DNA from 4 places in the Rahnella sp. BIGb0603 genome. Region 2 is predicted to be linked to each of the others. Evidence: predicted binding sites of a transcription regulator. Region 2 holds the regulator's gene; each other region holds the start of a gene.

Region 1 (2,205 bases), on a different contig from region 2:
CTGAACATCGATAACACGCCCGGCACCAGCGAGAACAGCGCGATAATGGACAGCATCGCCGCAGTATTTTGCTGCGCAGCGTGCGGAACATAACCGCTCATGCCAAGTGTCCAGCCGACGACGGCCCCGCTGACCGCCATTCCCATTTTGAGGATCGCCAGCAGCGTGGAAAACACGGTTCCGTCCATGCGTTTGCCTTGTTTGTATTCACCGTAATCCACCACGTCCGACATCATCACCCACATCAGCGTGGTGGTGACCTGATAGAAGGTCGAGACCAGCAATGTCATACCGACCAGCAGGGAAATCCAAGCCGGAACGAAGAAAATCGCCATGCTCAGAAGACCGGTTAAAACGGCGCACAGCGTGAAAGCCGACAGTTTGCTGCGGCTTCGGGTCAGCGGTTTGACCAGCGCGCTGCCGAGGCTTTTTCCAACAATATGCGCGGCGAGGAGCCACATAAAATAGCTGGCGTTGCCCAGATAATACGTCACGTAATACATCATCGCGCCGAGACGAACGACGCCGAAGGAGATATTAAAGAAGATCAGAGCGGCCACTACGCGCCACTGGTCGTTACGCACCAGGTCGCGCAGATCTGAGAGGAAATTCGCATGCGTCGGCGGCGCGCTGATACGTTCCTTTGTATTGAGAAAGCAGAGTAAAAACATGACCACAGCGATCGAGGCCATGATTGCCATTGCGCCGAAATACCCGTCGAGTTTATTGCCGCCGCCCATCATTTCTGCCAGCGGCATCATCAGGAATGTCGACATCGCGCCACCGAGCGTGGCGAGGAAAAAACGGTAAGACTGTAGCGAAATACGCTGGCTGTTATCCGGCGTAATGATCGCGCCCATCGAACAGTAAGGGATATTGATGGCGGTATACATCAGCATCATCACGCAGTACGTGACGCTGGCGTACACCATCTTGCCGGTCAGCGTGAGGGATTCCGGCACGGCATACACCAGTAAACAACTCGCGCCAAACGGGAGCGCCAGCCAGAGAATATAAGGTCTGAACTTGCCGAAACGCGTTTGCGTGCGGTCAGCGATCAGCCCCATCGCCGGGTCAACAATCGCATCGGCCACGCGGGCCACAAGGAACATAGTACCGACAAACACCGCCGGTAAACCCACCACATCGGTATAGTAAAACGTCAGGAAAATAATCACGTTATCCAGACCTATATGGCTCGCCATATCCCCCAGACCGTAACTGATTTTTTCTTTTACGGATAATTTCGCTGTCATTTTTCGTCCTGTCTTTTATCGGGTTAAACTCAAAAAGTCAGTCCGTCCGGTGGCCTGAGGACTTGTTATAAAGTGGTTAAAAGCGAGTCACAATTATGAGATATGATTAATTTCTTATGATTTTTAATTTATGTGATACCGGTAACATGCGGGGAATAATGAAGGTACCGCGCAGCGGCAAGTTTTCGCGGCAATAGCTGTTGTTCCTGAAACATAGCCAGCGAGCGACAGCGCCGGTTGTAAAAAGACGCGGAGATTCCAAAGAGGCCCCGTCCGGGGCCCAATACTATTCCCCTAAAAGCGGCGGCACCGACGGCACCATCGGTGCATTATCAATATCCGCTTGCGTCATCCGGAACGCCTCCGGGTAATGCTCCCGGCTGGTGCGCCGTAACGGCTCCGTTGACCGCCAGGTGTATAAACAACGCTGGCACTGATGCACCGTCCAGACCCCTTTCACCGGCGACACCGCCATCAGCTCGATATGCTCACCGGCACAACGTGGACAAATCATAATCACTCCTTAACTCAGTCAGTTAGTGCTCAGGCCTGACGGCCCGCCAGCAGGGAATTCAGTTTCACAACCCAGTCTTTGGTTTCTGGCAAATCACGTACCGGCTGGCTGTAATGCCCGCGGTTATCCGGCGCGACCGGCGTGGTAGCATCGATGATCAGTTTGTCGGTGATCCCCGCCGGAGACGAACCCGGATCCAGCTCCAGCACGGACATGTTCGGCAACTGAACCAGGTCACCCGCCGGATTCACTTTCGCGGAAAGCGCCCACATCACCTGCGGCAGGTTGAACGGATCGACATCCTCATCCACCATAATCACCATTTTCACGTAGCCCAGCCCGTGCGGCGTGGTCATGGCGCGTAAACCGACCGCGCGCGCAAAGCCGCCATAGCGTTTCTTGGTGGAGATGATCGCCAGCAGCCCGTGCGTGTAC
Region 2 (2,205 bases):
TGTTGCAGTCGGATTATCTGACGATTGTGGCGAAGGCCATGCGCGCGCCGTTCGGCTTACAGGACAGGCTTTGCCTGCTCAATATCGATACGCTGCCGGAAGCGGAATATTGCGTGCTCTATTCGCAGAAATCGCCGCTGACGTTTGCCGCGCGGCGATTTCTGGATTTACTGCGAAGTCAGTGCCAGTCGTACCACTGGTCGTGACTTATTCGGCGTTCACTACTTCAAAACTGTGGGTGATTGTCGCGGCTTTGCCCAGCATCAGGGAAACGGAGCAATATTTTTCCGCAGACAGGCTGACTGCGCGTTCCACAATTTTATCCGTCAGGTCTTTGCCGGTGACGATGAAATGCAGGTTGATGTGCGTGAACAGACGCGGTGCTTCTTCGCGGCGCTGAGACGTCAGTTTCACTTCGCAGTCACGCACGTCGTTGCGGCCTTTTTGCAAAATAGACACTACATCAATCGCGCTGCAACCGCCCGCCGACATCAGCAACATTTCCATCGGGCTCGGGGCTTTGTCGCCCGCATTACCATCCATTGTGATCTGATGGCCCGACGCTGACTCACCTAAAAACGTCAGCCCTTCTACCCATTTTACGCGTGCGTGCATGTGCTCTTCTCCCGGTGGATAAATTCGTCAAATTTTCCCCTCAGACTACCCTTTCACCCAAAAACTGGCAACGTAACCCGATCGCCATCATGCTGAAGCGAGACAACAGAAGACAGCATTGCAAACCTGTGTTACAAACAAAGCCGAAACATACTTTCCAGTAAATTGCGGTGACGGTTTTTGCGGTTTAAGAACAGAACCCACGGTGTTAACAGCAATAATCAGGCTGTTTCACTCCGACATCCGCTTGCAGCATTTCTGGGGAGTTATATGCTGAAAGGGCGCTTTTTAAAGTAAGTGCCGTACAGGGAACTCTGAGCCCTGTGATTTTGGGCAGCGATAACAACAGAGGATAATAGCAAATGGTTCTCGGCAAGCCACAAACAGACCCGACTCTCGAATGGTTCCTGTCTCACTGTCATATACATAAGTATCCTTCTAAAAGTACGCTGATTCACCAAGGTGAAAAAGCCGAAACGCTGTACTACATCGTGAAAGGGTCGGTTGCCGTCCTGATTAAAGATGAAGAAGGCAAAGAAATGATACTGTCATACCTTAACCAAGGTGACTTCATCGGCGAGCTGGGACTCTTCGAAGAAGGGCAGGAACGCAGTGCCTGGGTGCGTGCTAAAACTGCCTGCGAAGTGGCTGAAATTTCTTATAAAAAATTCCGCCAGCTGATTCAGGTAAACCCGGATATTCTGATGCGTCTTTCCGCGCAGATGGCAAACCGTCTGCAAGTGACGTCAGAGAAAGTCGGCAATCTTGCCTTCCTCGACGTAACAGGCCGTATCGCGCAAACTTTGCTTAATCTGGCTAAACAGCCTGATGCAATGACCCATCCGGACGGGATGCAAATCAAGATAACCCGTCAGGAAATCGGCCAAATCGTCGGTTGTTCACGTGAAACAGTCGGACGTATTCTCAAAATGCTGGAAGATCAAAGCCTGATCTCCGCACACGGTAAAACGATTGTCGTTTACGGCACACGTTAATCCCTCAGAAATTGGCGCGACAGCTAACTGTCGCGCCTTTTTTATGGGCTAAGCTTTACGCATGACGCTATGGCGAAGACTGTTCTATCATCCCGAAGTTAACTACGCGCTGCGCCAGACGCTGGTGTTGTGCCTGCCTGTTGGCATTTGCTGGCTTTTTGGCAATCTGCAAATGGGTCTGCTGTTCTCTCTGTGTCCCGCCTGCTGCAATGTCGCGGGTCTGGATACGCCACACAAACGCTTTTTCAAACGTCTGATGGTCGGCGGCACGCTTTTTGCCCTGAGCAGCATTCTGCTGCAAGTGATGCTGGAAAGCTGGCACATTCCCCTGCCGCTCATCATGCTGTCGCTGGCGTTACTGCTGGGCGTGACCGGTGAAATCAGCCCGCTGCATGCGCGTCTGTTGCCCGGTGCGCTGGTGGCGACCATCTTCACGCTGAGCATGGTGGGTCTGCGTCCGATGTGGCAAGCTCCGGCGCTGTTCGCCGCAGGCACCGCCTGGTACGGTATCTTTAACTGGGCGTGGTTTCGTATTTCAAAAGAACAACCGATGCGCGAAACCCTCAGCCAGCTCTATCTGCAACTGGCAGATTAC
Region 3 (2,205 bases), on a different contig from region 2:
CCTGTGAGCTCAGATAACCCTGTTCCCAGGCCAGCGCGGCCAGCGTGTGCGAACGGTGCGCCAGCTCATCCTGCTGTTCGCGGGAAATCCCGTGGCTTTTTGCCATTTGTTCAGCGGTATCACCCATGCGCAGGCCAGTGGAATATTCCGCCACCGCCGGAGGAACCGGCAGCAGATCGCGTAATTTCAGTTTGCTGAAAATCGCAAGACGCTGCGACAGCGTACGCGCTTTATTGACATCAACCAGTGCTCTGGCGAGACGTTTACTGACACCAATCGGCAGCACCGATGAGGAATCAGCCCCGCCCGCAATCCCGACGCGCACTGTGCCGCTGAGAATACTTTCGGCAACGTTCGCCACCGCCTGAAAACTGGTCGCGCAGGCGCGGGAAACGCTGTAGGCGTCGGTCGAAACATTCATTCCGGTGCCGAGCACAATTTCGCGCGCAATATTCGGCGCTTCGGGCATCTGGACAACCTGTCCGAACACCAGCTGATCAATGTCTTTCGGATCGATTCCACTTTTCGCCAGCAGCTCGCTGACCACGGTTTTACCTAAATCCACAGCGGGGATCCCGTGATAGGCGGTGGCCTGCTTGGCAAACGGCGTGCGCAAACCATCAACAATCGCAATGCGATCGCCTTCACGCGTAACCAGTGGAATGACTTTGTTCATACAAGCTCCTGAGTAAATAGGGTCTTAAGAGGTCAGACCTGATAACTCAGTGTTAACTATGTATTTACATTTGGCAAAGTGAAAGGGTTTGAAGTGCGAGCAACAGCAAATTTTTCTGAAATGAGAGTGAGAAGAAAGAAGCTGTAAAAAAATAGCAGACAAAAAAATACCGCTGTCTGGCAGCGGCATTTTAAAAGCAGAATTAATTAACGTAATCCGAGCTGGAAGATCATGGTCTCTGCCTGGCAGGAGAAAGTGAAATCCACTTTCAGCTCAACGCCACCGTCAACTTTTTCAATCTTACTGTTAATTACGCACGGCTCCGATTCAACGCCGCGTGCGCGTTCGGTCAGAGTTTGCAGCATTTCTTTGGCCTGCGCTTCGGTTTCGAAAACGTGCAGGTAAGAAGCGGTGCAATCGGTGTTGTCCATGATGGTACCCACATCAACACAGCAGCAGGCCGCAGTTTCTTCTGCGCCGCATTTGTTAATGGAGTGCAGAGGTTGAGTGGATTTAGAGGACATGGTTACGTCAGACATAATTTTCTCCCCGGCATCAACGGCAACGTCCACCGTCTGGCCTGTTTGCGAATAAAGTTTTATTTCCAGCCTGTATTTTACGCCGCCGTTCTGACAACACACTAGCACTTACTTATTATGTGCCTTTGAAGTGATCCAGATCACGTATATGTAAGTAATCGATTAAAACTACGTCATCGTTATCACTTTAACGTTTCTTAATTGAACTTTTATTGTTGGTTTTTTGTTAAGTGGATCCAATTTCTTGCATCATTTTATAAATATCAATGAAACATTATTGCAACTACACCACAGGTCAGACCTATACTTCGCTCACTGGTCTGATTTGTCAGACTGATAACGAACCCTACAATCCCGCGCTCATTGTTACTTCATGTAACATTGTTTGATAAAAAACATAAAATTGAGGTTTTGGTCATGAACCAGAAAAACCTGTTTAAAAGATCAGCTCTGGCAGCTGCAGTGGCAATTGTTTCCTCCAACGTATACGCAGCAGGTTTTCAGTTAAATGAATATACTGCTGCGGGTTTAGGTCGTTCTTTCTCAGGCGAAGGTGCTATCGCTGACACCGCCGCATCCGGCAGCCGTAACCCGGCAACCATGACCATGTTTAACCGCCCGGCGTTTTCTATGGGCGCGGTTTACGTCGATCCGGACGTCAGTGTGACGGGCAAATCCCCGGTCACCGGGGCCAGTACTGATGCAGGTAACATTGCGCCTAATCAGTGGGTGCCAAATATCCACTTTATTATGCCGCTGGATGACCAGTGGGCGGTCGGCGCATCTGCGACGTCTAACTACGGTCTGGCGACAGAATTTAACGATAGTTATCCGGCAGGCCCGATCGGTGGTGAAACAGACCTCACCACCGTTAACACAAACTTAAGTGTTGCTTACCGTTTGAACCAGAATTTCAGCTTCGGTGTGGGCTTTGATGCCGTCTACGCGAAAGCGAAAATCCGCCGTACTGCGGGCGAACTGGTGCCGCTT
Region 4 (2,205 bases), on a different contig from region 2:
GCTCGCGGTGTCAGCAGATGGATGGCGTCGCGGACTTCGGTGACTTCGGAGAACATCACGGTCGCGCCGCAGCGCACCAGCAGGTCCGATGCAAAGCCGACTGCCGGGTTCGCCGTAACGCCCGAGAACGCGTCACTGCCGCCACATTGTGTGCCGACGACCAGATCCGACGCCGGGCAGGTTTCGCGCTGGCGGCTGTTCAGGCGCTGAAGATGGAACTGCGCGACGGTGAGAATATCGTCCACCATCGACTGGAAGCCGACGTGCTGTTCATCCTGCAAACGCACGATGTGGGTGTCATCGAGCGAAATCGCCTGCACGTCCGGCGTACCTTCCAGCAAACGTTCCGGCTGCAATTTCTCGCAACCCAGCCCGACGACCATCACTTCGCCGCCAAAATTCGGGTTCAGCGCCAGATTGTGGATAGTACGGATCGGCACAATGGCCGCGGGCGCGTTGATTGCCACGCCGCAACCGTAAAGGTGATTGAGTGCAACAACGCCGTCGACATTGGGGAATTTTGGTAATAAATCACGCTCGATGATTTTCACCACGTAATCCACTACGCCCGCCACGCAGTGAACGCTGGTGGTGATCCCCAGAAGGTTCTTCGTGCCTACGCTGCCGTCATCATTGCGATAACCTTCGAACGTATAACCTTCCAGCGGCGGCAACGGTTGCGGGACACGTGTCGCCAGCGGCAGACTGTTGAGTTCCGGCGCAACCGGCAGCTCTACCAGGGATTCATCAATCCAGCCGCCTCGCGCGATATCCCGAACGGCATAACCAATGACTTCACCATAACGAATTATATCGCCGCCTTTCGCAATAGGGGTTAAAGCCACTTTGTGGCCTTGCGGGATATGCTCAATTAATTCCAGACCGTTAGAAAATCGGGTGCCGGCTTTTAAACCATTGTCATTAACAATAATAGCAACGTTATCGCTTTCATGAACCTTTATAAAAAGCGCTTCGGTAGCATGTTCTTTATCTTTATTACGTGACATAACTGTCTCCGCTTTATTAAATATCCTGAAAGAAGGCTTCAGGTAATTCTCTGAACGTTACGCTGACACTCTTGCTGTCCGTACGGAAGAGGGAGTTCATTATAAAGGACTGATGCCGGAAGCTCATTGTGCAACTGACCAGCTTTTTGCCCGCAGAGCGTTATTCTGTGGGGCAGGTGACAGATTAAATGTGATGAATATCACCCTTTGATTTGCAGGGATATCCGGTTTTCACAATCTGTGATTCTCCTCCCACGCTGATGTGTGTATGCAAAAGAATAGTCACAATAACATCGTGCATTCTTGTGCGATTGCACAGTGTTATTTTGAGCCCTGTTTTTTATACTGTATTGGCTCTCAGGAAGCATTTTGGAACACCCTGTGGGTTAATTTAACGCAAGGATAAATGCACGAAACGCGGGTTTTATATAAGTTTTTTTCGCAGGAAATAATAGAAAATAGAAAAATAAAACAGTATTCCAAAACTGAATTTTTTCCTGCGAAAAATTTTGCATAAATAGTGTGATGTGCAACATGAGAGTTCAGCTCCGGCCCGATGCTGCTGAACCTAAGCGTCTGAAACTCGAAAACAGTAAATTGCGATGGCGGGTTTTCCGGGCACTCCGGCTCCCGCTCCATAACGAGGTTAGAGATGAGTAATCAAATGATTCCAAACCGGTTTCGCCAGGACTTATTGCAAGGGAAAACCCTGATTGGCTGCTGGTCAGCGCTGTGCAATCCGATCTCCACAGAAGTGCTCGGTGTGGCGGGTTTTGACTGGCTGCTGCTTGATGGCGAACACGCGCCGAATGATGTCACGACGTTTGTTCCGCAGCTGATGGCGCTGAAAGGCAGCCGCAGTGCGCCGGTTGTGCGCCCGCAATTTAATGATCCGGTCGTCATCAAACGCCTGCTGGATATTGGTTTCTATAACTTCCTGATCCCGTTTGTTGAAACACAGGAACAGGCCGAACGCGCCGTGGCGTCTACCCGTTATCCGCCAGCGGGGATCCGCGGCGTTTCGGTTTCTCATCGCAGCAATATGTTCGGCACCGTGCCGGATTATTTCACCAGCATTAACGACAACATCGCGGTTATGGTGCAGATCGAAAGTCAGCAAGGCGTCGACAACCTTGATGTGATTGCGGCCGTTGACGGCATCGACGGCATCTTTGTCGGCCCGAGCGATCTGGCAGCG

Evidence for each region. The regulator CRP, encoded in region 2, controls carbon source genes, mostly activating them, when cyclic AMP is high. The targets are predictions, from matches to a motif close to ATGTGANNNNNNTCACAT.
Region 1: the regulator CRP is predicted to act here: its motif matches at 1,387-1,404, upstream of M2403_RS15910 (glycoside-pentoside-hexuronide (GPH):cation symporter).
Region 3: the regulator CRP is predicted to act here: its motif matches at 1,344-1,361, upstream of M2403_RS10290 (YfcZ/YiiS family protein).
Region 4: the regulator CRP is predicted to act here: its motif matches at 1,196-1,213, upstream of garD (galactarate dehydratase).

What each region holds. Positions count from the first base shown of each region.
Region 1 covers NZ_JANUEX010000005.1:402,709-404,913, forward strand. Annotated here, with positions in the region: gene M2403_RS15910 (glycoside-pentoside-hexuronide (GPH):cation symporter) at 1-1,256, opposite strand, end outside; gene M2403_RS15915 (non-oxidative hydroxyarylic acid decarboxylases subunit D) at 1,543-1,770, opposite strand; gene M2403_RS15920 (non-oxidative hydroxyarylic acid decarboxylases subunit C) at 1,800-2,205, opposite strand, start outside.
Region 2 covers NZ_JANUEX010000009.1:27,997-30,201, forward strand. Annotated here, with positions in the region: gene M2403_RS20655 (LysR substrate-binding domain-containing protein) at 1-206, shown strand, start outside; gene M2403_RS20660 (OsmC family protein) at 208-615, opposite strand; gene crp (cAMP-activated global transcriptional regulator CRP) at 978-1,610, shown strand; gene M2403_RS20670 (YccS/YhfK family putative transporter) at 1,672-2,205, shown strand, end outside.
Region 3 covers NZ_JANUEX010000003.1:384,160-386,364, reverse strand. Annotated here, with positions in the region: gene fadI (acetyl-CoA C-acyltransferase FadI) at 1-676, opposite strand, end outside; gene M2403_RS10290 (YfcZ/YiiS family protein) at 883-1,215, opposite strand; gene fadL (long-chain fatty acid transporter FadL) at 1,633-2,205, shown strand, end outside.
Region 4 covers NZ_JANUEX010000011.1:115,857-118,061, reverse strand. Annotated here, with positions in the region: gene garD (galactarate dehydratase) at 1-1,007, opposite strand, end outside; gene garL (2-dehydro-3-deoxyglucarate aldolase) at 1,660-2,205, shown strand, end outside.